DNA from 3 places in the Colwellia sp. BRX9-1 genome. Region 3 is predicted to be linked to each of the others. Evidence: predicted binding sites of a transcription regulator. Region 3 holds the regulator's gene; each other region holds the start of a gene.
The links. Region 3 encodes FNR, which switches genes on or off when oxygen is low (the NO sensors DNR and NnrR bind a similar motif). Its sites were predicted from a motif close to TTGATCTAGATCAA; they were not measured.

Region 1 (10,521 bases), on a different contig from region 3:
TATTTGTGCCCATTAGGCGCTGCATTATCAACCAGTAATAGTATTCGTTTATTTAGCTGGTTACGTCGTCGCCCTGAATGTGGTCAGCCTTGTAAAACCTGTGCTAAAGAGTGTGAAATTCAAGCGATAGACCCTAATGGCGTGATCAATATGCGCGAGTGTCACTATTGTCTCGACTGCCAAGTCACTTACTTTAACGATGAGAAATGCCCACCATTGAAAAAATTAGCACGCAAAAAAGCAAAGTATAAAGAAACAGAAATAGAAGCAGTAAATGTCGGTTAACAAGTAAATAAAAGTATACAAGCAAGTGTTGGAATCAATATTAAAAAAATTAACCATAATGGAGAAAAGTAATGAGTAATGACGATAAAAGCTCTAATAACGTAGAGTTAGAGAACGAAGGTAGACGTAAGTTTTTTGGTAAAACAGCGATATTAGGTGCTGGTGTTGTTGCTGCTCCAATGACGGCAGCTATGTTTTCATCAATGGCACAAGCTCGTGCTAAAGATGCCGGCAGTGATCCGTTTGTTCATCCTGGTGATTTAGATGAGTATTATGGTTTTTGGTCAGGTGGTCAATCTGGTGAAGTACGTATTATGGGTATTCCATCAATGCGTGAGTTAATGCGTATTCCTGTCTTTAACATTGATAGTGCGACTGGTTGGGGCTTAACAAACGAGTCTAAACGTATTAAAGGCGATAGTGCCAATATTATGGTTGGCGATACGCATCACCCTCATATGAGTATGACTGACGGTCGTTATAACGGTAAATATGTTTTCATTAACGATAAATCAAATACACGTGTAGCACGCATTCGATGTGATGTGATGAAAACGGATAAAATGCTTACCGTTCCTAATACACAAGCAATTCACGGTTTACGTGTACAAAAAGTACCCTATACAAAATACATCGTATGTAATGGCGAGTTTGAGGTGCCAATTGTCAATGATGGTAAAGCCTCTTTAGAAGATGTAAGTACTTATCGTTCAATATATAACGTGATTGATGCGGAAACGATGGAAATGGCTTTCCAAGTCATCGTTGATGGTAACTTAGATAACACCGACGCTGATTATGATGGAAAATATTTTGCATCTACATGTTACAACTCAGAAATGGGGATGAGCTTGGGTGAAATGATCACATCTGAACGCGATCATGTTGTTGTATTTAGTCTAGCGCGTTGTGAAGCTGCTGTTAAGGCAGGTAAATTCAAAACTTATAATGGCAACAATGTACCTGTTTTAGATGGTCGTAAAGGCTCTCAATTAACGCGTTATATTCCGGTTCCTAAATCACCACATGGTTTGAACACGTCACCTAATGGTGAGTATTTCATCGCTAACGGTAAATTATCACCGACCGTTTCAATCATCTCAATTAAAAAATTAGATGCATTATTCGCTGATGAAATTAAACCACGTGATACGATTATTGCGGAACCAGAATTAGGTTTAGGCCCACTTCATACCGCATTTGATAACAAAGGTAATGCGTACACAACATTATTTCTTGATAGCCAAATTGCTAAGTGGAATGTTCAAGATGCTATTGATGCCCACAATGGTAAAAAAGTGAACTATATTCGTCAAAAACTAGATGTTCATTATCAACCCGGTCACAACCATACAACAATGGGAGAAACACGTGATGCTGATGGTAAATGGTTAGTCTCTTTATGTAAGTTTTCTAAAGACAGATTTTTACCTGTTGGTCCTTTACGTCCAGAAAACGATCAATTAATTGACATTTCAGGTGACGAAATGAAAATTGTTCACGATGGACCTGCATTTGCTGAACCACATGATTGTATGATGGTACACCGCACTAAAATGAAACCATTAAAATTGTGGCCTCGTACGGATCCAATGTTTGCAGAAACAATTGCTATAGCAAAACGTGATGGCGTAGATGTGTACTCTGAAAACAAAATTATTCGTGATGGTAAAAAAGTACGCGTTTACATGACCTCAATCGCGCCAACTTACGGTATGACTGAATTTAAAGTGAAGTTAGGTGATGAAGTGACTGTTATCGTCACTAACCTCGACCAAGTAGAAGATGTAACCCACGGTTTTTGTATGACTGATCACGGCGCGCAAATGGAAATTGGTCCACAAGCAACTGCTTCTATTACTTTTATGGCGAATAAACCCGGTGTTTATTGGTATTACTGTAATTGGTTCTGTCATGCATTACACATGGAAATGCGCGGTCGTATGTTGGTTGAAGCTTAGTACTAAGTTAAGTACATTTTAGTTTTAATAGACTTAACGTTTAACGAAGTTAATCCAGATCAAGGGCATATCATTAAAAGGTGATATGCTTTTTTTACTTACAAATATTATTGATTTTTGGTGGTTGTCTCTTGGTAAAATGCAAATCAGTGTTTATATTTATTAGTGTGTTTTGTCTTTTTATTAAGCCGCTTTGCGCTGAAAATATTAAGCTGACGCCACAAGACAATTTACAACAACAGCTTGATAAAGCCGTTGATGGTGATGTTGTTATTCTTACTCCCGGTCGTTATTTAGGCAACTTCATTATTGAACATTCGATTACACTTTCAGCCCAGCGTGATGATTTAGGCAAAGTGATTATTGATGCGCAAGGTGATGGTCATGCTTTGCTACTGAAAAACTCTAACATCACCATAAAAAATCTCACCATAGTTAATTGGGGAAGTAACCTTACTGAGCAACATTCTGCTATTTATTCTGAAAAAAAATCCAGCCATATAGTGATTAAAAACAACAAGCTTAAAGGTGATGGCTTTGGTATTTGGTTACAAAAAAGCGAACACATAAAAGTCCTTGATAATACTGTTGAAGGTAATTTGAGCTTACGCTCAGCCGATAGAGGTAACGGTATTCAGCTTTCTATCGTGAAACATGCTGAAGTCCGAGGAAATGAAATATTTAACACCCGTGATGGGCTTTATATTATTTCTAGTCAAGAGAATATTTTAGAAAATAATACTCTGCACGACTTACGATATGGCATTCATTATATGTATTCATACGACAATTCGGTAATTAATAATTTTGCTTATAACACGCGAGCTGGCTATGCACTAATGAGCTCTAGGCGATTAATTATCAGCGGGAATACAACGATAGACAGTGAAGATTATGGTTTTTTATTTAATTATATAACACAGTCAACTATCAGCAATAATATTGTTAAACGTGTTTGGACAAAGCCTGAAAATAAAGTATTAGGCCGTGATGGTAAAGGGCTCTTTGTTTATAATTCAGGTTATAACACTTTAAAAAACAATCTTGTCGAAGGCGCTGAAATAGGCATTCATTTAACGGCTGGTTCAGAAAATATTAAAATTTACGGTAACAGTTTTATTAATAACCCGACACAAGTTAAGTACGTTTCCAATAAAAAGCAAGAGTGGAGCTTAGCGGGTAAAGGTAATTACTGGAGTAATTACCTAGGCTGGGATATGAATAACGATAACATTGGCGATGTTATGTTTGAACCAAACGATGGTATCGACAAATTAGTTTGGCAATACCCAGAAATGAAAATGCTAATGGACAGCCCCGCGATTATTATTCTGCGATGGGTGCAACGTCAATTTCCAGTACTAAAACCACCCGGTGTGAAAGACAGTTTTCCGTTGATGTCCTCACCACATCACCGAAATACTGATGAAAATTTCTCAAGGGTACAAAAGATTAATGCCGAGGCACTAAAAACTGACACGGCAGATAATCAATCTGCTGTTGTGCAACGTGCAGAGCATTAAGGATATAAATTGATGAACACTACAGACAAAACACCTCTGGTTAAACTAACTAACGTGGGTAAAAAATATCCCAAATTAACAGCACTAGACTCTGTTGATATGCAACTTTCACAGGGAGAAGTCTTAGGACTTTTTGGTCATAATGGTGCGGGTAAAACCACCATGATGAAGCTTATTCTTGGCGTTATTACGCCAAGTCATGGCAATGTTAAAGTGATGGGGATGGCACCAGATTCTAAAGAAGCTTGGCACATGCGCGCTAAAATTGGTTATTTACCTGAAAATGTTAGTTTTTATGAGCAATTAACCGGTTTAGAAGTGCTTAGTTATTTTGCTAAACTTAAGGGCTTTGACAAAAAACATGCAATGGCTTTACTCGAGCAAGTTGGGGTTGCTCATGCCATGAAGCGGCAAGTTAAAACGTATTCAAAAGGAATGAGGCAACGTTTAGGGTTAGCACAGGCTTTTATCGGCAATCCAGCTCTGTTGTTGCTTGATGAACCCACTGTTGGCTTAGATCCTATGGCAACCGCTGATTTTTATAAAACGGTTGATGATCTAAAAAGCCAAGGAACCAGTGTTATTTTATGTTCACACGTTTTACCCGGTGTTGAACAACATATTGACCGAGCGATGATATTATCTTCCGGAAAAGTCCTTGCTATGGGCTCTTTAGAAGAGTTACGCCAAGCCGCCGCCTTGCCCGTAACCATCAAAGTTGAAGGTTTAAATGGTTCGCTTCAAGGCGATCCTAAATTGGCTAAATTTTTAGTAGATAAAAATCATAGTGATTTACTGACGGTACCTGAGCAAGATAAATTAGCGACCTTGCGTCAGTTACTGAGTTATCAAGCGATTAAAGATGTCAGAGTTGATTCGGCCAATTTAGAGCAAGTTTATCAATTTTATTTATCACGCCATTTAGCTGAACATGTCGATAATAAAAATACCGTTAAGGAGCCCCGCTAATGAAACAAATATTAGCCGTTGCCAACAAAGAATTTCATGATGGTTTACGTAACCGTTGGCTAGTGTCAATTACTGTTATTTTTGCTATTTTGTCTATTGGTTTGACCTATTTTGGTGCTGCAGCGTCAGGGACAGTAGGCGTAACCTCTTTATCAACAACGATAGCGAGTCTGGCCAGTTTAGCGGTATTTCTTATTCCACTCATTGCATTACTGCTCAGTTACGACAGTTTTGTGGGTGAACAAGAAAGCGGCACCTTGTTATTATTGTTGACTTATCCCTTAAGTAAAAGCCAACTGTTATTAGGTAAGTTTTTAGGACAAGGCGGTATTATTGCACTTGCAACCCTTTTGGGCTTTGGCTCGTCGGCGCTAATATTATATTATCAACTAAACGACAGTGCCGTTTTTAATGTTTTTGCTACCTTTATTGGGAGTGCTGTTTTATTAGGTTTAAGTTTTACTGCCATCGCTTATTTGATCAGTTTATCGGTAAGTGAAAAATCAAAAGCAGCGGGTTTTGCTTTAATCACTTGGTTTTTCTTTGCGTTAGTTTTTGATTTAGCGTTGCTGGCGTTATTGGTCGGTGTGGAACAAGGTATTAGCCAGCAGGGACTTACCCAATTAATGATGCTAAATCCAGCCGATATATTTAGATTAGTAAATCTTGCCGGCCTTGATAGTGGTGACGTTAATGGCGCTTTAGCGATTGCAATAAAATCGAGTCTGTCACAAGGGCAATTATTTAGCATTTTACTGGCATGGGTCATGGTACCTATCATTATTGCCATTTTTATTTTTAGGAAAAAAACACTCTAATGAATATTTTAAAGCCTAGCTTACCCCTTTTATTGATAACCCTATTGTTGGCAGCACTGCTGTCTGCGTGTTCTAAAAATGACGAGGTCGCCCAATCGTTACATGAAGCCGTGGCGATAGAAACGGCCGATGAATGTCATTTGTGTGGGATGTTAATTTCAAACTTTAGTGGTCCTAAAGGGGAATTATTTAGAAAGGGTCTTACTAAAGCGGAAGGCGATAGTGTGAAAAAGTTTTGCTCGACTCGCGATATGTTTAGCTTTTACTTAGACCCTGAGAATAAGCGAAATGTTACCACCATATTAGTACACGATATGAGTAAATCACCGTGGAAAACACCAAATGACCAATACTTTATTGATGCCCGCAACGCATGGTTTGTTGCTGGCTCAATTAAAACAGGTGCGATGGGTAAAACGCTGGCAAGTTTTAGTAAACAAAAAGATGCGCAAACCTTTGCAGCTGAATTTGGTGGTAAGGTCATTAATTTTACCCAAGTTGATTTATCTGTGTTGATGTAAGCTATTTACACAAAACGCTCTGCTGTTATTTTATTACTTGCGCAAATAGTTGTAATTTTTTTTCAGCAGGGTAGGCTAAAGTTATCCTTTTCATTATCTATGCCTTTTATTCTTGATTAAAAATAGCCAGCCAATATCTTTTCAGCTTATTTTTTTAATAACCTTGCTATGCTTTTCAGCACTAATGCTCTCAGGTTGTACATTATACCAACCGGCCATTTCAAAATATCAAACTAACTTTAATTTTTCAAAGGTAAGCAGCTACGCTTTTTATAAGCGTAACTCTGACTTTGGCCAGTTTCAAAATATTAGTTATACCACGCGTAACAGTATTGAATTAGCCATAGAGCAAGTATTAGATAAGAATGGTTTTATTTATAATACGCTAGATGATGCTGATATTGTGATTACTTATCATCTTGTTAATGAAAACACTAAGGAATTATTAACCTACAATAAAGGGGTGCTTTATTGTTCTCTTTGTTTGCGTGGCGGTGAAGCGCAAGCGGACAAAAAACAGTGGCAAACTAAACCGGGAAGTTTAATTATTGATGTACTTGACCCTGAAAAAAAACGTTCAGTTTGGCGAAGTGTTTACCCTTTGAAAATTAATGCTAAAACCGATAATAGTAGAGAGGCTCAATTGAAAATTTACCGGGCTATTGATGCGATGATAGATAAATATCCTCATTCTCGTGATGCAAGTAAAGCTAACAATGCTTAAATGGTTAACGATAACACTGATAGCCGTAGTGATTTTTATTACTATTTTATTAGGCTTAGGGTATTTATTAAAAGAGCATGAAATAGCAACAACGCACTTAAAACATCAGCTTGATCAGGAAAGGGCTGCTCAAAAAAGCAAAGAAAAAAGAAATAAACACAAGCTTAACACGGTTATTGAAACCTCTCTTGTTAACGTTGCTGCCAAGACGAATACATTAACAAGTAAAACCTTTGTCTCGGTCAAACAAAAAATATTGCTAGAAAATTTAACCTGCTCATCAAAAAAACAATGTGTGTTAGTTAACATTACCTTTGGAGAGTTAACATGTGCCTTTGCTATTAATACCATTGGCGCCTCTTTATTAGCGAAAACAGCAGGTGAGTCGAGTTCAGTGGCAAGGTGTCCTCGCTACCCCGCAAAGAGTCAATTGAGTTGTCAGAATAATTTATGCAGCTACTCAAACATTAATAATTAACTCTCCTGTGGAGTTGAAGAAAATAGCGGTTTATAATGAAGTACTTTTTACCCAGATAATAACTTTTATGACCTTTCCAAATGATGAAACAGGCCAAATTTTGGCTGAAATGCAAGATGCTGGTATTGATTTGTCTATTATTCATCCCGTCGTGTTTTTTCAATTGTTCGAAAAAAAAGAACAAGCCCAAGCAATGGCTGATTATTTAGCAGAACATGCACCTGAAATGGAATTAGTCATTCATCCTGATGAAACACCTAATGTTTGGGATTTAGATTGCACTGTAAAAATGCTACCTTGCTACGATGGGATTGTCGCGCAAGAAGCACAGCTTGAACAACTTGCTGCAAAGTATAATGGCTATAACGATGGCTGGGGAATGGAGGCTTAAACAGAGGAATTCGACGTTTAACTTTCTTTGTCTTCGTCCCAAAAGGCATAATGATTTTTGCCTTTTCGTTTCACCGAGTACATCGCTTTGTCAGCTCTCTCATAGATATTGGCAAAGCTTTCATTATTTTTTTCAAAAACGCATATCCCGATACTTAAATTAATTGATATTTTTATCCCTTCAATTTCAGTGGGTTTAGCTAATATTGTTAAGATCGACTGCGCTAATAATTCAAGGGCTAGTCTATCGGTTGTTTTACAAATAATCGCGAATTCATCACCTCCGAATCGGGCAATTAAGGCGTCTGTTGGTGCTAAGGCATCAAAGTTACTGGTAACATGCAGCAGTAATTTATCGCCCACTTTATGTCCATAAATATCATTTATTGATTTAAAATCGTCTAAGTCAATAAAAAATAAGGCACCACCACAATATTTACTGGTGTTAGTGTAGACTTCAAAATTATGTTGAAGGGCTTTTCTGTTCAGTAAATTAGTGAGCGGATCTAAATTAGCATATTGAGCTAACTCTAATTCATAAAGTTTTTCTTGGGTAATATCAGTATGTGTTCCTGTCATACGTAAAGGATTATTATCATCATCAAATTCAATAACCCTACCGCGATCAGATACCCATACATCACCTCCGTCCTTGTGCTTCATACGGTAAGTCATATAAAAGTAGGGTGTTATTCCCGCTAAATGCTCTTCAAATGCAGCGATAACTTTTTCTTTATCATCTGGATGTAAGTTGTTTTTCCAAGAGGATACTGTTGATTCAATTTCATTGGTTTCAAAACCGCACATGCTACCAAACGCTTGATCTAATATTTTTAACTGCCCACTAGGTATGTGTTGCTCCCAGATAAATAAACCAGTTCTATCTAGAGCCGCGGATAAGTACTCAGTTAATTTTTTATGTTCATCTTTAATAAGCTCATTTTCTTGAGTTAACATGACTATTTTGTTGGATAGTTTTTCAATGATTTTATCTTTATCAGTCATAAAATAGTTCGATGAGTGTTATTAATGGCTTAGTCGCTTAATGAAATCATAAAGTGATTAAAAATTAGTCTTTAGTATCTCTTAATTATCTAACAGAAACAAACAACTTATCGACATCTGTAAAGCACTGAGCTGGCATTATTTACTTTCTTCTTTTTCAACAATATGAAACGCTGGCAGTGAAACTCGCCAATAAATAGCGGCTAGTCTCAGCGTTAATGCGCCAAGAATTGCAGAAATGATGGCGATATTTTCTGGCCAAGCTAAGTATCGAAATAACGCATACAAAGAGCCGCCTAAGATCGCAGCAGTAGCATAAATTTCTTTTTGTAAGATCATTGGAATAACATTACATATAACATCACGGATCATCCCACCAGCAACACCGGTAATGGTGCCCATTACAACAGCAACAAATACAGGAGCGCCTAAACTTAATGATTTCTCAGTTCCTAAAACAGCAAATAATGCTAAACCAAATGCATCAGCAATCAGTAAAAAGCGCTTTGGAATACGCTTAGGACGGCGAATAATGATAATTGTTAACACTGCAGTTAATAAAATAACATAAAGATAAATGGGATTGGCAACCCAAAATACTGGCGTATCTAAAGTAATATCGCGGATGGTACCGCCGCCAATCGCTGTCACTGCGGCTAATACGACAACACCAAAAGGGTCGAGCTTATACCGCCCCGCCATTAATGCACCCGATAAGGCAAAGACAACAATACCAAATAAATCTAACCAGTAAAGAAGTTCATACATGTTTGTTACCTATTGATATTGAACGAGTAAATAAATAATGTCAGTAGTGTTAAAAATAGAAAACAAAAATAGAACACTTGGCTAATACGTTTGCTGGCATGAATAATATCAGTAGCTTGAGGCTGCCTTCCGTGATCGTTGTAACTTGTTTTACGTAATTTTATATTTTGATACATAGCCACACCACCAAGTTTAACCTCTAATGACAAGGCAAATAAATTGAGCACATAGCTATTATTTAATTGAAAAAAGTAGCGGCGATTTAACCGAAAAAATAAAACGAAATTTTTGCCAATACAACCAAACAGCAGGATTAATGAAAAAATACGGCTAGGTAGCCATTGTATAATGTTGACAATAAAAGCAACACTGTCGCCAAAAGGTTGAAAACTATTTTGTTTGTTATTCCAGCTGTAATGCATCTCAATAAGCAATCGACAAACTAAAGCAGTAAGCGGACCAAAAAGTAAAAATACCAAGCTAATAGTGAATAGATTTTGCACCGCTCGAAGCAATAACATTTCAATACAGCTCTTTGCTAAGCCTAAAGAGGAAAGCTGTTCGGTATTTCGCAACAGCCAGGGGTTTAATAACTGTTTAGCCTCGAAATTTTTGTTGGCGACAATTAACTTGGCAATCTCTTTACTTGTTTTTCCTAGTTGTAAACAGCCTAAGGCAAGATAAAGTAAAAATCCCTGCCAAAGCCAGGTGGCCTCAACAAAAGCTTCAAATAACCAAAGAATAATGACTATAGGCGTAAGGCTAACTACAATAGCAATTAAACCAGAAATAAAACGCTGACGGTCAGTATTCTTACTTTTATTGACTTTTTTGGCGAGCTGATCGCAAAAAATTCGAAAAAACCTTAAGGGTTGATGACTCGCTAAATAGCCAGTAAAAAGCTTAACCAAAATAACACCGTAAAGCATGACAACTGAATAGGCGAAAGGGCTGATATCAATTAAGTTTGTTAGATTATTAGCAGTCATATTTATAGCCATTCCATTAAATTATTGCTCACTTATGCGGGTTAAAATACTCCAAACCTGCGGCGCACTCAACGCCTATAGCCAGTGATT
Region 2 (10,521 bases), on a different contig from region 3:
TGGCACCGTTGTTCACATTACCATGAGCAATGGCCGTCGCTTAGAGTTCTTAGGTCATACAGAAAAAATTAATGCGGTTGATATGCTCCCCAATGGCCGTATCGCTATTTCAGGAGGCAATGATTACGTCGCTTATGTATGGGATACAGAAAGTGGGCAGGTTATTTACCGATTTAATCATCCCAGTCGCGTTACTATGGTGGCTCTAGACCCTAAAGGTCGGTTTGCTTTTACTGCCGACAGTAAAAAATCTTCAAACATATGGGATTTAAAAACAGGTAAACGCATTAGCCAACTTCAATACTATAACCGTCACGAAATATTTAGCTCAGTAAGGTTTTCTGATGATGGTACTCAACTATTAACAGGAGCCCCAACTCGAAAAGTTAGCCTATGGAGCATACTAACCGGAGAGCGGCTTGACAGCTGGCGAGTTACGCCAAAAGAAAGTATACGTGCTGCAGGCGCGGTAGTGTATAGTGTCGCCTTTCGAGGAAAGAACCAAATAATCACCGAAAGTTCATCAGGATACGCTGAGCTTTGGCAAAGAAAGTCGCGTTAGGTACCCCAAATTATGACAACAGAAATACAAAAAAAAATCATCGAATTACAAGAAAATGTTGAAGCGCTGCAATCTCGTAATGCCTTTCAAGACGATGTTATTGAACAGTTGAATAATGAACTTGCTGTTCATCAATTAGAAATTTCAGACATTAGGGCACAGCTAAAGTTAATCGCAAGTCGTGTTCAAGATAATAATCCGGGTCAAAATCAGTCGCAAGATATCGAACCGCCACCACCACATTATTAACTCTTAACCTGAGCTTTCATTCAAATAAATACCAAGCTGAAATATTTCAGCTTGGTAAAATAACGATTTATTCTTGCTTAAAAATACCAATCACTTGCTCTTGCGGACGGATTTCTTTAACGACATGCTCTTCTGGCTGTGACATTTGATGCCCACAGCTAACACAAGTAACTTTTTCAACATTATTTTCTTTTGTTAATCCCATGGTGTCCATAGCATTACATTTCGGGCAAATAGCGCCAGCAATAAATCTTTTTTTCATGTGTTTCAATCCAAATAAAATCGAGTTGTATTATTTTACCTTGAATCTTGTCGATAGGAAAAGGACAATAGCGGCCTGAATTAAAATGAGTAATAATACACAATGATCATAGCCACCGATTTAAGCTTAGATAGAGGCGCTAAAAACCTCATAAAATCATCAAGCTTTACTATTCATCCTAATCACAAAGTCGGCTTAGTTGGCGCTAATGGCTGTGGAAAATCTTCTTTATTTGCGGCCTTATTAGGTGAGTTACAGCCCGACAGGGGCGATGTAAATATGCCTTCAGGCTGGGATGTCGCGACAGTAAAACAAGAAACTCCCGCCCTCGAACAATCAGCCTTAGATTATGTGATGGACGGAGATAAAGAGTTTCGTCAACTTGAGCAACAACTTGAGAAAGCTCGATTAAATGATGATGGCAACCAAGAAGCGTTAATTCTCAACCATATTGACGCCATAAATGGCTACAGTTTACCCGCCCGTGCCAGCGAGTTATTGCATGGTTTAGGTTTTTTACAAGAACAACTAGGTGATGCCGTAAAGGATTTTTCTGGTGGTTGGCGCATGCGTCTTAACTTGGCTCAAGCGTTAATTAGCCGCGCAGATTTACTTTTACTCGATGAACCCACTAACCATCTAGATTTAGATGCGGTAATTTGGTTACAGCGTTGGTTAAAACGCTTTACCGGTACTTTAGTGCTTATTTCACATGATCGTGATTTTCTCGATGACGTTATTGAACAAATTCTTCATATTGAACATCAACAAGCAAAATTATATTCGGGTAATTATAGCGCCTTTGAGCGTCAGCGCGCGGAACATTTAGCACAACAAGATGCTCAATTTCAAAAACAGCAAAAAGAAGTTGCTCACTTAACCTCATTCGTCGATCGCTTTAGAGCAAAAGCCAGTAAAGCAAAACAAGCACAGAGTCGTTTAAAGCGTTTACAAAAATTACCTGACTTAGCACCCGCACATGTTGATAGCCAATTTACCTTCAGTTTCAAAACACCGGAAACATTGCCTTATCCATTATTAGCGTTAAAAGAGACAACCTGTGGCTATAATCCAGAAACCATTATTTTACGTGATGTCGGTCTCACGCTGGTACCCGGTAGTAGAATCGGTCTTTTAGGACGAAATGGTGCGGGTAAGTCGACATTAATAAAGTCATTAGCCGGCGATATTGCCTTAATTAAAGGCGAGCGTTATTGCGCCCAAGACTTAACTGTTGGTTACTTCTCTCAACATCAGCTTGAACAATTACATATGCCAAGTAGTGCGATTGATCATATTGTTCGTGCTAAACCTGAGACTACAGAGCTACAAGCGCGCAATTTTTTAGGTAGCTTTGGTTTTACTGGCGACCAAGCACTTTCTCCGGTAAGTACCATGTCAGGTGGAGAAAAAGCACGTCTGGTATTGGCGTTAATTGTTAATGAAAAGCCGCAATTACTTCTCCTCGATGAGCCCACTAACCATCTTGATTTAGAAATGCGTCAAGCACTTGTCTTTGCTTTACAAGACTTTGAAGGGGCTATTATTTTGATTGCCCATGATCGCTTTTTATTAGAGTCGTGTGTTGATGAGTTTTTCTTAGTTGCCAATGGTCAAGTTAGCGAGTTCTCTGGTGATATTGATGACTATCAACAATGGCTTAATGAAGACAAAAAACAAACACTAAAAAATACTAAACCCGCAAAGTCTCTTGAGGTTGTTGATAAAAAACAATTACGCAAAGACCAAGCTGAATTACGTAAAAAAGCATCTCCACTGCGTAAACAAGCCGATAAATACGAGAAGAAAGTGCAACTGCTGCAAACTGAATTAGCTGAAGTTGAAGGAGTATTAGCCGAAAGTGAGATATATCAAAGCGAACATAAAGCACGCTTAGCCGTACTCATTAAGCAACAAGCTAAGCTCAAAGCAGATGTTGAAGAAAATGAAATGTATTGGCTCGAATTAGAAGAACAAATTGAAGAAATTATGTTGCAAGCTTCACTGTAAAAATTAATCATTAAATTATATTACTTGCTACACTTAATAATCATACGATTAAAATAATGAGAACGTTATGAAAAAAACAATATTCGCCCTTTTTTGTCTATCTATAGTAAGCAGTGTTTCGAGCTTTGCTTATCAAGGTGATCTTGACCAAGGCATTTATGAATTAAACCGTGGTGCTTTTAAAGCGGCTATAAATGAATTTGAACCCTTAGTTGCTCAGGAATATTCTCCTGCGCAGTATCAAATGGCGCTTATTTATTTAAATGGTTACGGTGTTACAAAAGATCCCAAAAAAGCGTTGGAATTAATGTCCTTAGCCGCTTCACAAAATCACCCCGACGCACTATTTAGTTTGTCACTGATGTATTCTGACGGAGTCATCGTTAAAAAAGATTTAAAAACCGCTTTTGCACTGATGGAAAGAGCAGCGATAAGAGACTCCGTTGCCGCACAATTTAATCTTGGTGTTATGTATTTCAATGGCACGGGTACATATAAAGACTATCCAAAAGCCGCACGTTGGTATGAAACTGCGGCAAAGCAAAACTACGCCCTAGCCCAGTTTAATTTAGCACTAATGTATTTTGAAGGATTAGGTGTTGAGAAAAGTGTAGAGATGTCTTTTATATGGAATATTATTTCCGCAAGTAATGGTTATCAAAATGCAGGAAAAAGTCGCGATATGGACTCCTTAAAACTCAGCAATGTAGAAATAGCTCAAGCAAGGGAAAAGGCTGACCGACTTTATCAACAAATTATCGAACAAGAAGCATTAAAAGCTAAACAATAAAACCTTAGCTCTAAAAAATAAAACAATAATCTAAGGGATAAATTTAAGGTTCATTGATCTATATCACAACCATAAAGTAACCCACGATTTAAAATGGCTATAACATTACGTTATAGCCATTTTTGTTATAACTCAATTATTTTTATGGAGTCTATTATGAACTTTTTCGATATGATTATTAATGATCCCGTTGTACTTTATTCTTTTGGCGGATTAGCAATTCTTTTAGGTATTGGTGCTTTCTATGTTTATTATTTTCTTAAAAACATCAATGAAAATAATTAGGTAAAAACCTGTAGAAGTTGATTAAAGTTGCAACCTTCTAAATTAAGGTGGAAACCGTTAAAGAAAGTCAGCAACTGCAATTATTACGTTTAAGCACCGAAAATATCTTTCAAAAAATTTAATTAAACGTTGAAGTAGTTAATTTCTACAATATAACCCTAAGGGCAATAGCTGCCAAAGAGGAGTCTTTAGCAACCTAAAATTTTGCAGGCGTATATTTTACTGTTTGATACGAATATAGACATTAAAGATTTAACCTCAGGTATCGCTGATCTAAAAAAGCAGTCATTAAGATTGTTGTACTCCTCCTTAAAATACGGTGTTCACCGTTAAATTATAAATTGTTACTTATAACACTTTTTATACTAAAACAGTTGACCCTACTACCGTGGTAAGCTTTAACCTCAACTTAGTTCTACAATTCAATTAAGATGAGAAGCTTATGAATACAACTACACAATTCAAAATTGACGGTATGACCTGTGCTTCATGTGTCGGTCGTGTTGAAAAGGCCTTACACAAAGTGGTTGGCGTGACAGATGTTACCGTTAACCTAGCTACAGATACGGCTACTATTCAAGGCACTGCCAGTCATAGTGAATTAATTACCGCTGTTATTGAGGCTGGTTATCAAGTACCCGTAAAGGTAAAGCAATTTGGTATTGGAAAGATGAGTTGCTCCTCTTGTGTGACGCGGGTCGAACAGGCATTGTTAAAAGTAACCGGTGTGGTCGATGCATCGGTCAATTTAGCCACCGAGCACGTACAAGTAAAAACTTTATCCTTTGTAACAGATGAACAACTAGCCCAAGCCGTGACACAAGCCGGTTACCTTTTTATCCCGTTGAACAATGACAGCGTGATAGAAAAGCCCAGCCAAACTAAAGCATGGTGGCCCGTATTGGGAGCAGGCCTACTTACCTTGCCACTGGTGTTACCCATGTTAGGCATGTTGTTTTCCCAACAGTGGATGTTACCGCCAGTTTGGCAATGGCTATTAGCTACGCCAGTACAGTTCTATTTTGGCGCTCGCTTTTATCGTGCAGGCTGGGGAGCATTAAAAGCTGGCATGGGCAACATGGATCTTCTTGTCTCCATAGGTACCAGTGCAGCCTACGGACTATCTTTGTATTTGTGGTGGAGCTTTAATAGCGCTCATGGCATGCCGCACTTGTATTTTGAAAGTAGTAGCGCAGTAATCACCTTGGTTCTGCTGGGTAAATATTTAGAACACAAAGCAAAACGCCGAACAACTGATGCACTTAGAGCATTGGAAAATTTGAAACCTGTTGAGGCAACAGTGCAGCGCTTAGGTAAATGGCAAAAAGTGGCCGCTTCATCAGTAAAATCAGGTGAAAAAGTTAAAGTAATACCGGGCGAAAGCATCCCTGTTGACGGTGAAATTTTGCAGGGCCAGAGTCATATGGATGAGGCGTTAATTAGTGGTGAATCAATTCCGTTAAGTAAAAAAGAAGGTGACGTTGTCACGGGTGGCTCACTTAATTTGGACGGTATTTTGGAGATCCGTGCCACGAATGTTGGTAGCGAATCTACTTTATCTAAAATCATTGAATTAGTAGAGCAAGCCCAAGGTGCAAAAGCTCCCGTACAAGCAATAGTAGATAAAGTCAGTAGTATCTTCATTCCTGTGGTGTTATTGGTCGCACTTACCACCTTATTGGTGTTGGGTTTAGTATTTGATGACTGGACCAATGGCATTCTCAATGCGGTAGCCGTTTTAGTGATTGCCTGTCCATGTGCACTTGGTTTAGCAACTCCAGCAGCCATAATGGCAGGTACAGGAACCGCTGCCAGATTAGGCGTATTGGTTAAAGATGCAGTGGCGTTAGAGCAAGCAAAAGAAATAAATTTAGTGGTATTTGATAAAACAGGCACCTTGACCCAAGGCAAACCTGTTGTAAATGAGATGAGGGTCATCAGTGGTAGTGAAGAAACCGTATTGCAGCTGGCCTATTCCTTACAAATAAATAGTGAGCACCCATTAGGCAAAGCTGTGGTTGAAAAAGCATTAGCCAGCGAAACACAACCAATACCTGTCGCGGAATTTCAAGTTGTCGCGGGTTATGGTGTCAAAGGCAACATTGGTGACAATTTAGTCTTGATGGGCAGTAGTCATTGGATGCAAGAGTTAGGGGTAACACTGCCAACCGAACAAATAAAAATACCAGGTGCCTCTGTTTCTTGGTTGGCTAGTCAGCAGCAAGATAAGATAACATTACTTGGGCTGTTTTGTTTTAGTGATAAATTGAAGTCTGATGCGCTGCAGGCTGTGAAGTTATTGCAACAACAAGGTATAAAGGTAGCTATGCTTACTGGTGACAATCAAGCGAGTGCAACATCGGTAGCGACAGAATTACAGTTAGACGATTTTAAAGCTGAGGTGTTGCCTGCAGATAAAGCAAAATATATTCTGCAATATCAAGAGCAAGGTTATCAGGTTGCTATGGTTGGTGATGGCATTAATGATGCGCCAGCGCTAGCCCAAGCAGATTTAGGTATGGCAATGGCGTCTGGTACTGATGTTGCCGTTAGCGCAGCTTCTTTCACGTTAATGCGCAGTAAACCAAGCCTAGTCCCCACGGCATTGATCATTGCAAGGCTAACTTATCGTAAAATACAGCAAAACCTGTTTTGGGCATTTATCTTTAATGCTGTGGGAATTCCACTAGCAGCCTTTGGTTATCTTGACCCTATTATTGCCGGAGCTGCGATGGCATTTAGTAGCTTATTTGTCGTCAGTAACGCATTGTTATTGCAACGTTGGACTCTTAAGGAGAAATAACATGGCGAAACTTGTCACCATAGGTAAAGCCTCTAACTTAACAGGGGTATCGGCCAAAATGATCCGATACTATGAAGAAATTGGCGTATTAAAAAAAACGAGTCGCACAGATGCAGGTTATCGACTTTATAACCAAGCACACATACAACAATTGGGATTCATTCGTCGTTCGAGAAACTTAGGTTTTTCCATGATTGAGATTCAGTCACTGCTCAAGTTCTGGCTCGATACTGATAGAGAAAGTCGACACGTGAAGCAACTAGCGTTGAGTCATTTACAGGAGATAAATGAAAAAATATTGGAGCTAGAGCAAATGAGAGCAATATTACAAAAACTAGCTGATCAATGTGATGGTGACGATAACCCTGACTGCCCTATTTTAGAAGGTTTAGCTCAACTTTCATCTGAATAACGAAGGATAATTGTTTTTTGTTATACTAACATCACTTGTCTATGTTGATTGTCATGCATTATCTGCACAATTAATCTTAAATACTGAGGTGTGCTTATTAACTTATCTATTAATCAATCTTCCTCTACGCTCAATGTAATTGAGCGTCAAAACAAATCACGTGAAGAAAATGATGAAAAGGTATACTCATTAATCAACGAATATAAGACAACAAGTTTATGATGGCGTTTAGCCTTGTAAGCTTTTTTTTAGCCTAAAAATATCTATTTATTTTCAATTCACATACAATAATAAAACTGATAAACCACAACAGACCACTATAACTTTAAATGTTTACTCAAAGTCAATTCACTCCAGCTTGGTGGCTACACAATCCTCATTGCCAAACTATTATTGCAAAATTTTTAAGATCTAGAAAACAGCTAGAAACTTGCAATGAAACAGTGGAGTTACCTGATGGCGACTTTATTGATTTAGCATGGACCGATAAACCTAAACCTAATGAAACTCGTCCTTTAGTGGTTGTTCTTCATGGTTTAGAAGGTTCAGTTAACAGTCATTATGCTAAAGGAATGTTATCGGCTATTAAAGATAAACAGTGGATCGGAGTGCTAATGCATTTTAGGGGCTGTAGTGGACGAGTCAATAGAAAAGCACGTTCGTATCATAGTGGCGATACTGATGATATTAGTTATTTAACGCAATTTTTAAAGAAAAAATATCCACAGCTTCCAATGACAATTATTGGCTTTTCTTTAGGGGGTAATGTACTAGCGCGTTATTTAGCAAAAGAACCTAATAATCCTTATCAAGCCGCTGCAATCATTTGTGCCCCTTTACATTTGGCCAGTTGTAGCAAGCGGATTAACAAAGGCTTTTCGCGTATATATCAGAAATATCTAGTGGGCATGCTCAAAGACAGTATTAAGGATAAAATGGACAGTAATCTACTCTCTGCTCCGCTATCGCAAAGACTGGCCCATAAGCTCGATGAAATTAAGACCATTTGGCAATTCGATCAACTGGTGACAGCCCCTATTAACGGTTTTGAGAGCGCTGAAGATTATTATCATCAGGCGAGTGGACGTTTTATTTTGGATAAAATTAAACAACCCTGCTTAATTATTCATTCAAATGACGACCCTTTCTTATGTGATGAAAATACCCGTGATATTAGCAGTATTCCCAGTAACATATGTTTTGAGGTCAGTAAAAAAGGGGGGCATGTTGGCTTTATCAATGGTAATAATCCCTTAAGACCAAAGTTTTGGCTAGAACATCGTGTTCCAAATTTTTTAGAGAGCTACCTATGATAATCCCCTACAAAGATCTACAACCCGATACGTTAACAGGTATTATTCGAGAGTTTGTTTTACGTGAAGGTACCGAATATGGTGCGGACGATGTGTCTTTGTCCGAAAAAGTGGCGCAAGTAAAAATACAACTTGCTGATGGTAGTGCGTTTTTAGTTTATTCAGAGCTTCATGATACGGTAAATATTTTACCCATTGATCAGTTTGAACAACAACAAAACGAACAAGAACAAACGCAATAGTTATTTTATAACAACGAACACCCTATGGATGTTCGTTTCTCATTTGCTATTGAGTGAAAGCTAATACAAAACTTACCGGCACGGCATAAGCAATGCTTGGTAGATTTGCTAATGATTTTAATTTATTAATGCCTGCCACTAAAGCAAAGTCTTCGGCCTTAATGATAGCCGGCTTTAAGGTGCTCACTAACATATGATTTGCTGATAGCTTAGCCACCATAACATTCAATGTAAGTTCTTGCTGGTGACCATGTAAATTCAGGCTACCCGTAAGTGACATTTTCTGACTTGAACCGATAGTTATCGCATCAATATCTACACGATTAAGTTGCGCACTAAAGCTCGCTTGTGCAAAAGTTGCTGTTTCAAAGAGAAACTCCGCCATTCTTTGATCACGTATCGCAATATTGGTGTCAACACTGCTTAGGTCAATGGTCACATTTGCCAGGCCGCTATTGTTGATAACACCCGTAAATTCTTTAAAGCTATGACTTTCAGCCACAGTGCCTTTTTTAATCGACACAAAAGTTAACGATGAATTTTTAGAGTCCAACTGCCAAGCACTATAGGCTGGTGCCGTAAGCAGGAGTGAAAGGCTTAAAATAAAAGTAGATATAATACGCATAATAGGTCCTTTGAAAATAAAATAAAAATTAAGAGCGTCGCGCTCGATGAGGGGTCACAATACTTTGCCACGGAATATTACTCGCACCTAAAGTCATAAAGTCAGGATTCATTAATCCTTCCCGTTGATTATAAGTTAACGGTAAAAACTCACTATCAATTATTGAGCCTCCCGCTTGTTCGATAATACAATGGCTCGCTCCTGTATCCCACTCACCTGTAGGACCAATACGTAAGTAACAATCTGCACCACCTTCAGCAATTAGACAGTTTTTCAGTGAGCAACTGCCTAATGCCACATATTCAAAAGCAAAGTTTTCGTTGTTAAGGTATTGCCCCATTAGGCTGAGCTCTTGTCGACGGCTTACCGCCACTTTGATTTTTCGTTTGCCATCATATTTAGCGACATGAATTTGCTGGCTACCGGTATGGCTTTCTTTAAAAGCGCCAAGCTTATTTTGTCCATAGTAGGTGAGTTGGTGATCTGGTGCGTGAATAACACCAATACTTGGCCAGCCATTTTCCACCAAAGCGACATTAACAGCAAAATCGCCACTGCCTTTAATAAACTCACCTGTCCCATCAATAGGGTCGAGTAGCCAATATCGTGACCAATTTTTTCTTTGATTAAGCGCTAATGCACCAACTTCTTCAGAAATAATAGGAATGCCAGGTGCCAAGCGTGACAGCTCTTGCATCAATACATCGTTAGCCGCATAGTCAGCACTAGTAACGGGGCTATTATCTTCTTTAATTTCTGACGTGTAATTGCCCGACTTGTAATGCTTAGTAACTTCTAGGCCTGCTTTTTTTGCACTTTCTATCGCGATGGCGAGTAACGTTTCATTGTTCATTAATCTTCACTTACTTTTTCTTTTGAGTGTTATTTTAAAATATTCTTAACTAAATCTTTTACCAGCATTAGAGCAGCTATGCTTCTTGCTTCATTAAAGTCAGGTTGGGCAAGTA
Region 3 (10,521 bases):
CACTTTCTCATTACACTGACTGGACCATTGGTCATGTGCATTCTGGTGCTTTAGGCTGGGTTGCTATGGTGTCAATTGGTGCTATGTACCATTTAATTCCAGTGCTATTTAATCAAGGCCGCATGTACAGTATTAAGCTGATCAATGTGCATTTCTGGTTACACACAACAGGTATTGTTTTATATATAGTTGCTATGTGGATTTCAGGTGTCATGCAAGGGTTAATGTGGAGAGCGGTTAACACCGATGGTACGCTAACTTACAGCTTTGTTGAAAGTTTAACGGCATCATACCCATTCTACTTTATCCGTTTCGTTGGTGGTGTATTAGTTGTTGCTGGTTTCTTATTGATGGCTTACAACATGTTCAAAACTATCTATGCTGAAGACGAAAGTCTTAAGCCCGTTGCCATAGATTAGGAGGCTGACGATGAAAAATAAACATGAAAAATTTGAAACAAATGTTGGTTTGTTTGCTATTTTCACTATTCTCGCGATAAGTATTGGCGGCTTAGTTGAAATAACACCGTTGTTTTTTCAAAAAGCAACGACAACACCTGTTGACAACCTCAGACCTTACACCGCTTTAGAAATGGAAGGTCGTGATATTTATATCCGTGAAGGTTGTAATGTATGTCATAGCCAAATGATACGTCCTTTTCGCGCTGAAACTGAGCGATACGGGCACTATTCAGTCGCTGGTGAAGGCGTATGGGAACATCCATTCTTGTGGGGTTCTAAACGTACAGGTCCTGACTTAGCTCGTGTTGGTGGTCGTTATAGTGACGATTGGCATCGTGCGCATTTACTTGACCCTCGTTCAGTGGTTCCAGAGTCGAATATGCCTTCGTTTAGCTGGTTAGCTGAAAACAAGTTAGATGGCGAATTAACCGAGAAGAAATTAGCTACTTTTAATTTCTTAACGCGCAATCGCAGCCATAAAGATGAACAAGGTAATCGTATCCCGTTATATTCAGCTGCAGATTTAGCCGGTGCTAAAGACGCGGTTAAAGATAAAACGGAAATGGAAGCTCTTATTGCTTATTTGCAATCTCTCGGTCATGCGTTGAAATAATGATGATGGATTATGGCACCCTCAGAGGGTTAATAGCTTTATTAATATTGGCACTATTTATTATTATTGTGGTTTGGTCTTATTCTAAAAAGCGTAAAAGCGCTTTTGATGAAGCTGCAAACTCTATCTTCGAAGAAGATAAAGAAAAGACTGAGCTTAATGACGTGAATGGCAAACAGGAGACTAATAAAAATGTCTAGCTTCTGGAATATATGGGTTTGGGTTTTAACCCTAGGAACTTTAGTCGGTTGTTTTTTACTACTTCGCTATTGTTTAAAGAACTTTGCAGGTGTTCCTGAAGGTGAGTCAATGGGACACACCTTCGATGGCATCGAAGAATTGAATAATCCACTGCCGCAATGGTGGAGTACATTCTTCTTATTAACTATCATTTGGGCTTTTGGTTATTTAGCACTCTATGGTTTAGGTAATTGGACTGGATTTATTGGTTGGAAAAGCTCTAACCAAGGAATTTTGAATCTTGCTGAATCTAAAGCGCAGATAATCGCCGCAAAAGAAAATGGTTATTTAGTACAGTATGACCGTGAAATTGAAGCCGCCGATTTAAAATATGGTCCAATTTTTGATGCCTATGCTGCACGCACCATTGAAGACTTAGCCACTGATGAAGAAGCGTTAAAAGTAGGTCAACGCCTATATTTACAAAATTGTTCTCAGTGTCATGGTTCAAATGCAAGTGGTACTACCGGTTTCCCTAACCTAACCGATAAAGACTGGTTATACGGCGGAGACCCACAATCGATTAAGCATACACTTCTATATGGTCGTAATGCTAACGGTATGATCGCTTGGGGCTCAGCATTAGGTGATCAAGGCGTTAAAGATGTTGCCGCCTATGTACTGAGTTTAAGTGGTCGTGAAGTTGACGTTGCCAGTGCTGCTGCCGGTAAAGAAAAGTTCGCTCTGTGCGCAAGTTGCCATGGTGCTGACGGTAAAGGTAGTTTAGCTATGGGTATTCCTTTAGGAGCGCCGAACTTAACTGACAACATCTGGTTGTATGGCGGCTCTCCACGTGCCGTTGAGTCATCTATTAAAAATGGTCGAGCTGGTGTAATGCCCGCATGGAAAGATATTTTAGGTGAACAAAAAATACATCTTGTTAGTGCATATGTGTATAGTTTATCGCAAAAATAACTGCGTTTAATTAGTCTCAATATATCAGCCTTGCGGTATTATTACCGCAAGGTTTTTTTATATCTTCCAAGCCAAGAATAGTGAGTAAATTGTTGGTTTTTTAATAGTTCCCAATAGAAAAAAGTCGTATAATACGCGCACTTTCACCGACTGAATTTTTAATATGAAAACATCTTGGTATAAAGAGCCTTGGGCTTGGTTCGTTTTTATTCTCCCCGCTACCGCTGTTGTTGCTGGTATTTCGACTTACTTTATTGCTAACCATAATCCCGATCCATTAGTCGTTGGTGATTACTATAAAAAAGGTAAAGCAATTAACCTAGAAGTCTCTAAAGTAAAGCTTGCCCAAAAATTAGGGATGCGCTTTGCATTAAAACTGCAAGATAACGAATTAATTATCAAACCTACCGGTATTGATAAAGTATTCCCGGTGTTAAATCTTAATTTTTATCACCCGACTCTTGCTGATAGAGATTTCTATTTAGCACTCACGCCTGACGGTAATGGCTATTTTAGGCATGTCTTTGATGAACCAGTAAAGGGAAAATGGCGCTTAACCATAACGCCTTTTGAGAATCACTGGAAAATTCAAAATACTATTTTCTTACCTCAAAGTGAATTTATCGATATTATTCCTAATGTTAGAGAAGCTAACTAAGCGCCAATAGTCTCTATTAGCTTAGGTGTTGATTAACCTCACCTAAGCAACACCTCTATAAAAACCAATTATTTGCTTGGCCTCAACATATGAAAACACTTTGTTATCACTGCAGTGAAATTGTTCCTAATGGGTTAGATTTATCAATAAAAATTGAGAATACCATGCAGCCGATGTGCTGTATTGGATGTCAAAGTGTTGCTCAAGCGATTATTGATAACGGTTTAGGTGAATATTATCGTTTTAGAACAGCTCCCGCACTAAAAGGTGAGCCTCTGGTTCCTGAGCAGTTACAACGTAATAAGTTACTTGATGATGACAGCCTACAAAGTGAATTTACTTATAAAAATGATGAATATAACGAAGCAATTTTAACGATTGACGGTATAAGCTGCGCGGCATGTGCGTGGCTTATCGAAATGCAACTTATCAAGATAAACGGCTTAATTAAAATTAATGTAAATGCCACGACACAACGTGCAACTGTTCGATGGAATAATAGTGAAGTACAACTTAGTGAGCTGATTAATCATATCAGCAATATTGGTTACCAAGCCCTCCCTTTTAAAGCGAGTACCGCCGAAAAACTTAACAAAACCCAAAGTAATAATTATATTAAACGCCTAGGTATCTCTGGTATTTTAATGATGCAAGTCATGATGATCGCTTTTGGCTTATACTTTGGCGCCTTTTCTGGCATGGATGAGTACAACTTAATCTATTTACGCTATGCGAGCTTATTTTTGACCTTACCTATTGTCACCTATGGCGCATTACCCTTCTACAAGGGAGCTATTAATGCTTTAAAAGTGAAGCGTTTATCTATGGATGTTCCTGTTGCTATAGCGATTTCACTGGCATTTTCGGCCAGTGCTTGGGCAACAATCACTCAGCAAGGTGAAGTCTATTTTGAATCAGTATCGATGTTCACTTTTTTACTACTTATTGGTAAATTTTTAGAATTTAGAGCAAGAAGTCGCGCCGCGGAAGTCTCGGCTAACTTGCTTAAGTTAATGCCGATGATAGCGACAAAACTCATTGATGATAAAGGAACAGAAAAAGAAGTCATACTACCAGCAAAAAAACTTCGTCCTCTCGATATTGTACTCATAAAACCAGGCGAAGTGGTTCCCGCTGATGGCACAATAATTACAGGCAGCAGCCAACTGAACGAAGCGATGTTGTCGGGTGAGCAGTTACCCTTAAATAAATCAATAGGCGATACTGTCTTTGCAGGCACTATAAATGGTGACGGTAATATCAACGTTGAAGTTAAACAAGCCAGTGAACATTCTTTTTTAAGCCAACTGATCAGATTAAGTGAATCATCTCAGGCGCATAAACCCAAATTAGCAAAATTATCAGATAAAATCGCTCAATACTTTGTTGCGGTTATTTTACTAACCGCTATAGGCACTGCATTTTATTGGCAACAGCATTTACCTGAAGAAGCTTTTTGGATCACCTTATCGGTACTCGTTGCTACCTGCCCTTGCGCATTGTCACTGGCAACCCCCACAGCGTTAACCTGTGCGACCACACGCTTAAACCGTGAAGGTATCATGATCAAATCTGCACATGTTATGGAAACATTACCAAAATTAACCACTATTGCTTTTGATAAAACAGGTACCTTAACTTCTGGTGATTTTTCTATTAATGAAATAAAGCGCTTTAATAATGAAAAGCTTAACTATAGCAAGCAGCAGGTTTTAGCTATAGCAGCAGCGCTCGAGTCTTATTCTGAGCACCCTTTAGCCAAACCGTTTAAAGCATTTCGTGATTACTCCTACCATACTCAAGCCGTTGAAATTAAATCTGGTGCTGGTATTCAAGGGAAAGTGAACGGTCAATACTTTCAAATCGGTAAACCTAATTGGTTGCTTAGCGAATCAAGTATGTTGGCAGAATTTGCGACGGCTTCTTGCCTATTAGTAGCAGACAACCAATTAGTCGCTGCTTTTTACTTAAGTGATGAAATTCGCAATGATGCCCAAACGCTGTTAGATGACTTAAAGAAAAGTAATATTTATACCATCATGCTATCGGGTGATAACCCTGCTGGCTGTGAAAAAGTTCAGGCATTGCTACATTTAGACGAGATACATAGTACTTTGACTGCGGCTAATAAGATGGCGATAATAAAAAATCAGCCTAAAAACTCAACCGTTGCTATGGTCGGCGATGGTGTCAATGATACGCCAGTATTCGGCGCAGCCCATGTCTCGATTGCTATGGGGAGTGGCACCGATATAGCTAAAAGTGGTGCCGATGTTATCTTACTCAATAATCGTTTAAAGTCGATAACAACATTAAGACAGGTCGCCAATAAAACTCGTCGCATTATTTGGCAAAATTATTTTTGGGCATTCGGTTATAATGCTATCGTATTGCCCCTTGCCGTCTCAGGCTACATTACTCCCTATATGGCGGTTATAGGTATGTCTGCAAGTTCGATATTGGTTATCACTAACTCGTTACGTTTATTAAAAAAGTAAACGCAAACTTATAATAGAGCATAAAGACCATGAGCATTATTTATATTTTGATCCCCATAGCGATAATCCTAACCTCTATCGCCATTTATTTATTTTTTTGGGCAGTAAAAACTGAACAATTTGATGATTTAGAGAAACAAGGTATGAGTATCTTGTTTGATGAAGATGAAAACACTACCACCAAAAAGTCCACTGAAACCCATAGCGAAAATACAGCTAAAAATGATACGGGTAGTAAATAACAGCCATGTTGAGTATAGATTATTTATCGGCATTCATCATCGGCTTGTTAGGTTCGGGACATTGTATCGGTATGTGCGGTGGTATAACAACGATGTTAACATCTGCTATATCACCGCAACAAAAAGGCAGCGATAAATTTAAGCTGGTCGGTGCATATAATGTTGGCCGAATTTTTTCTTATAGCTTAATTGGGGCAATCGTTGGATTTAGTAGTTCTATTGCAATAAAGAATATTGGCGTTCCATTAGGTTTTTTACGGTTATTTGCAGCGGTATTTTTAATTTTATTAGGCTTGTATTTAGGCCAATGGTTAATGTGGCTATCAAAAGTTGAAAAAATGGGTAAGTTCCTTTGGCGCTATCTATCCCCGTTAAGTAAAAGGTTTATTCCCATTAATAATGCTAAACAAGCGCTAGCATTAGGAGCAGTCTGGGGATGGTTACCTTGTGGTTTAGTCTACTCAACATTAACTTGGTCCTTAGCCAGTGGAAGTGCCCTCAGTGGCGCCCTAATTATGACCAGTTTTGGTTTAGGTACTTTACCAGCCTTGTTAAGTCTTTCACTTGGCTCTTTTGGTATAAAGTCGTTGGTAACAAACACGAAATTCAAGAAAATAATGGCGCTAATGATAATTTCATACGGAATATACAGTTTAATGTTTGCATATAAGCAATTGTTTTAATATGATCGATAAATTAGGGATAACTCATTTAGGTTAATATGTATAAAAAGCCATGTTCTACATCTCAACATATTCATTGTCAAAACTGTAGTATCAGCGAGCTGTGTTTACCTTTCTCTTTAAATGATAAAGAACTCGATACACTAGACAGCATTATTGACCGTAAACGCCCTATTCATAAAGGCGAACAAATTTTCCAAGATGGCGACAAAATGCAAGCTTTATACGCTATTCGCTCTGGAACATTCAAAACATTTACGGTTAATGAACAAGGTGAAGAACAAATTACCGGTTTTCATTTAGCGGGTGATTTATTAGGTTTTGATGCTATTGCTGAGTCAGAGCATCCTAGTTTTGCAAAAGCCTTAGAAACATCTATGGTCTGTGAGATACCTTACAATACTTTAGATTCATTATCGAATACGATGCCTAAGTTGAAAAAACAAATTCTTCGCATGATGAGTTCCGAAATCCGCTCAGATCAAGAAATGTTAACGCTACTTAACCGCAAAAATGCTGAACAACGCTTAGCAACTTTTATTTCAACCTTAGCCAGTCGCTATCATGCACGGGGTATGTCACTAACAGATTTTCGCCTAACGATGACGCGAAGTGACATTGGTAATTATATTGGTTTAACGGTTGAAACCATCAGTAGATTATTAAATCGTTTTCAAAAAAATGAATTAATCACAGTTGATGGAAAACTCATCACAATACTTAATATGGATAAACTTAACGAGTGTGCTTCACTGTAGTTTATCGCTTTTTTAAATAATTATAGATAAATGCTTAACATTAAAGATGTTAAGCATTTTTTTTATTGAAATATTATGATTTAAAGCAAATAATATCTATTAATTATGGTCTATTATTAATATTATTTAATAACTAGGGAGTAAATATTATGGATAAGTATAAAAAAATATTAGCCGTTATTGATCCAACCACTGAAAATCAAAAAGCGTTGAAACGTGCGATTGAATTAGCACGACATAGTGGCGGACAGATCACTGCATTTTTAACCATTTATGATTTATCTTATGAAATGACCACCATGCTTTCTGGCGACGAGCGAGAAGCAATGCGTCAATCGGTTATTAATGATCGTAAACTATGGTTAGACGAAAAGATTTCAGAAACTGATCACCAAGACATAACCATAGATACCTGTATTATTTGGCATAATCGCCCATTTGAAAAGATCATAAAAAAAGTACTGGCTGAAAACTTCGATATTGTCATCAAAGGCACCCATCAACATGACAAGCTAAAGTCGGTTATTTTTACGCCAACAGATTGGCATATATTAAGGAAATGTCCCTGCCCAGTATTACTGGTTAAAGACCATAGCTGGCCAAGCAATGGTAATTTACTTACCGCACTCAATATCGGTAGCGATGATGATGAGCACAAAGCGCTTAATAATAAGTTAACCCAAGAATCAATAGTGTTTTCTTCACTGATTAAAGCCAATGTTCATTTGGTGAATTCTTATCCAGGTACGCCAGTAAATATTGCCATTGAAATTCCAGAGTTTAACGCCTCTGAATATAACGACACTATGTTTAATCATCACAAAAGTGCGATGAAAGACCATGCTAATAGCTTTAATATTCCGCTTAAAAATACCCATGTTAAAGAAGGTTTACCTGAAGATGTTATTCAAAGTATTTCTAAGCACGTTGATGCTGAATTAGTTGTGTTAGGTACTATTGGTCGAACGGGGATTTCAGCGGCACTTATTGGTAATACTGCAGAGCATGTCATTGACCGCCTTAACTGTGATGTCTTAGCGATAAAACCTGATGGTTACCTCTCGCCATTAGCTTAATATTGAAATATGTAAATATCCATTAAAAAGCCGAGGATTTCCTTGGCTTTTTGCTATACTACGCGCGGTAAAATTCATACTTTTTATTTCAAATATCTCTAGGAAACACTATGAGCGCTCAATCAGCGACACCAATAACATCTTTAACACCCAGCCAAAAAATACAGCTGAGTAAACTTGAGAAGCGCTTAAGACGACATGTTGGCCAAGCTATCGCGCAATATAATATGATAGAAGATGGCGATAAAATAATGGTGTGCTTATCGGGTGGCAAAGACAGTTACGCCCTACTGGCTATTTTAATGTTGTTAAAAGAATCAGCGCCCATTCATTTTGATATCGTTGCCGTTAATCTTGATCAAAAACAACCCGGTTTTCCTGAGCATATCCTTCCCGAATACTTAGAAGCTTTAGGTGTTGAATATAAAATTGCGCAAGAAGATACCTACTCTATTGTTAAAGATAAAATACCTGAGGGGAAGACCACCTGCAGTTTATGCTCTCGTTTACGCAGAGCTATTTTATACAAGGTCGCGGCAGAAATAGGCGCAACTAAAATTGCACTAGGCCATCATCGTGATGACATGGTTGAAACACTGATGCTAAATATGTTTTATGGCGGTAAATTAAAATCAATGCCAGCAAAATTGGTCTCTGATAATGGTGAGCATGTCGTCATTAGACCGTTAGCTTTTTGTAAAGAAGCAGAACTCATCCAATATGCACAACTAAAAGCGTTCCCAATTATTCCTTGTAATTTATGTGGCTCTCAACCTAATTTACAACGTCAAAACATTAAGAAAATGTTACAGGACTGGAATGTTAATCATCCAGGACGAATTGAATCTATGTTTACTGCCATTCGCAATGTGGTTCCATCACATTTGTGTGACAGTGAACTTTTTGATTTTAAAGGGATTAACGCTGATTCAGGCATTATCAATGGTGGCGATATCGCTTTTGATGATGAACCTATTATTGCCGCTCAATTAACAAACAACGTCAATATTGAAGACAATTCAAAAGCCAAACTTTCATTAAGTAACAGTTTGAATATTATAGAAATAAAGTAGAATCTACCTTAATTAATACCAAGTATCTAAGCGCGATAACAACACCAGTTAAAAGAATGAATGTTATCGCTCGCCATCATTATCTGACGCGTAATACAATAAGCCGAGCCTAAATAACCTTAGGTTTTGGCTTCGACAATATTTTATCAAAATACACTTTATTATGGCGGATCATTTCTGTTATTTCTAAGACATAATCAGTGCCTCTAATAGAATAACGCAGTAATCCTGTTGCTAAGATTTGTGGCGATAGTGGTTGTTCTTGAGCGCGTAACTGCCCTCTAATTGAACGAAAAACACCATAAGCATGATTTGTATTAATATTGTGTAAATAACGCTGTACCGCATGCTCTAAACTATTAAATGCCGCTACTTCATGTTTAGCACCGTCATCTCTTCCTCTTGGCACCATGCCACAACCCTTTTTATAGCACCACATACCAAAAAAGTTTAAACCAACTCGAGCAAAACGAGAAGTGCCCCAAGCTGATTCATTGGCTGCCTGCACTAATACTAGTTCAACAGGCACAATATCAATACGCAACAATAATTCATTAAGTTGCTGTAGCGGCGAGTGTTTTTGATTAACTTTATATTTCTTAATTAATCGCTCAAGCAAAGCTTGTTGATCTGCTAAAAGATTTTCCTCGAGGAAAAGTGTTTCTATCATCAAGGAGACTTCTGCCCTTAACATAAGAATATTGCTATTCTCTTGCGCTATTGCTGGATAAATATAACGGAAAAACTGACGTTTTTTCGTTTTAACATCGCTTATAGAAGCAAAGTTTGGGATCTTAACGTTATGAAGCGGTTGCTCAACCACTTTTACTTTCGCCTTGACCACAGGAACGATAACAACGTTTGTTACTTCCGGCGTGGGAAGTTCAAAAGTTGGCGCTAAAAAAGTGAAGGGCGCAATAAGCGCAAGAAAAAATACACTTATTAACACAGTTCTCATCAAATATTGAATGATCATAGTAGCCTTTTTGTTAACAATAAGGTTTTGCACAGAGCTTTACGCTGAAAATGTATCACTCGTTTGCTGAGCGGGTACATCCGTCGCTTGTAACTGCATGCCAAAAATTTCTCGATATAAAATGCCTTTAACATTATAAAATAGCGGCGCTATAAATGTTAATGCGACTAAGAAAAGCATAACACCAATCACTGAAAATTGTGTTTTAGCAAGAATGGCTAAGGGGATTAAAGATAAAAATAAAGTTAAAAATAGTAAGCTATAAATAGCGAGTAACTTAAACCACTGAAAACGTGTAACTTGTAAACTCAAGGTGATAGCTTTTATC

Region 1: the regulator FNR is predicted to act here: its motif matches at 2,296-2,309, upstream of H4J76_RS17220 (nitrous oxide reductase family maturation protein NosD).
Region 2: the regulator FNR is predicted to act here: its motif matches at 3,927-3,940, upstream of H4J76_RS19785 (DUF3149 domain-containing protein).

The regions. Positions count from the first base shown of each region.
Region 1 covers NZ_JACGVM010000024.1:16,971-27,491, forward strand. The annotation lists gene nosR (transcriptional regulator NosR) at 1-285, shown strand, start outside; gene nosZ (TAT-dependent nitrous-oxide reductase) at 357-2,246, shown strand; gene H4J76_RS17220 (nitrous oxide reductase family maturation protein NosD) at 2,402-3,769, shown strand; gene H4J76_RS17225 (ABC transporter ATP-binding protein) at 3,782-4,738, shown strand; gene H4J76_RS17230 (ABC transporter permease) at 4,738-5,556, shown strand; gene H4J76_RS17235 (nitrous oxide reductase accessory protein NosL) at 5,556-6,077, shown strand; gene H4J76_RS17240 (DUF4136 domain-containing protein) at 6,262-6,801, shown strand; gene H4J76_RS17245 (hypothetical protein) at 6,794-7,279, shown strand; gene H4J76_RS17250 (ribonuclease E inhibitor RraB) at 7,347-7,670, shown strand; gene H4J76_RS17255 (sensor domain-containing diguanylate cyclase) at 7,688-8,674, opposite strand; gene H4J76_RS17260 (trimeric intracellular cation channel family protein) at 8,813-9,442, opposite strand; gene H4J76_RS17265 (cobalamin biosynthesis protein) at 9,448-10,431, opposite strand.
Region 2 covers NZ_JACGVM010000001.1:100,541-111,061, reverse strand. The annotation lists gene H4J76_RS00550 (hypothetical protein) at 1-562, shown strand, start outside; gene H4J76_RS00545 (SlyX family protein) at 575-811, shown strand; gene H4J76_RS00540 (YheV family putative zinc ribbon protein) at 879-1,073, opposite strand; gene H4J76_RS00535 (ATP-binding cassette domain-containing protein) at 1,176-3,083, shown strand; gene H4J76_RS00530 (tetratricopeptide repeat protein) at 3,151-3,873, shown strand; gene H4J76_RS19785 (DUF3149 domain-containing protein) at 4,030-4,158, shown strand; gene H4J76_RS00525 (heavy metal translocating P-type ATPase) at 4,601-6,961, shown strand; gene cueR (Cu(I)-responsive transcriptional regulator) at 6,963-7,373, shown strand; gene H4J76_RS00515 (hydrolase) at 7,703-8,686, shown strand; gene H4J76_RS00510 (YheU family protein) at 8,683-8,928, shown strand; gene H4J76_RS00505 (YceI family protein) at 8,975-9,553, opposite strand; gene cysQ (3'(2'),5'-bisphosphate nucleotidase CysQ) at 9,582-10,406, opposite strand; gene nudE (ADP compounds hydrolase NudE) at 10,436-10,521, opposite strand, start outside.
Region 3 covers NZ_JACGVM010000006.1:184,620-195,140, reverse strand. The annotation lists gene ccoN (cytochrome-c oxidase, cbb3-type subunit I) at 1-419, shown strand, start outside; gene ccoO (cytochrome-c oxidase, cbb3-type subunit II) at 430-1,074, shown strand; gene H4J76_RS08410 (CcoQ/FixQ family Cbb3-type cytochrome c oxidase assembly chaperone) at 1,080-1,274, shown strand; gene ccoP (cytochrome-c oxidase, cbb3-type subunit III) at 1,267-2,229, shown strand; gene H4J76_RS08400 (FixH family protein) at 2,393-2,887, shown strand; gene H4J76_RS08395 (heavy metal translocating P-type ATPase) at 2,977-5,385, shown strand; gene ccoS (cbb3-type cytochrome oxidase assembly protein CcoS) at 5,415-5,627, shown strand; gene H4J76_RS08385 (sulfite exporter TauE/SafE family protein) at 5,633-6,310, shown strand; gene fnr (fumarate/nitrate reduction transcriptional regulator Fnr) at 6,349-7,068, shown strand; gene uspE (universal stress protein UspE) at 7,218-8,144, shown strand; gene ttcA (tRNA 2-thiocytidine(32) synthetase TtcA) at 8,255-9,217, shown strand; gene H4J76_RS08365 (glucosaminidase domain-containing protein) at 9,327-10,193, opposite strand; gene H4J76_RS08360 (hypothetical protein) at 10,233-10,521, opposite strand, start outside.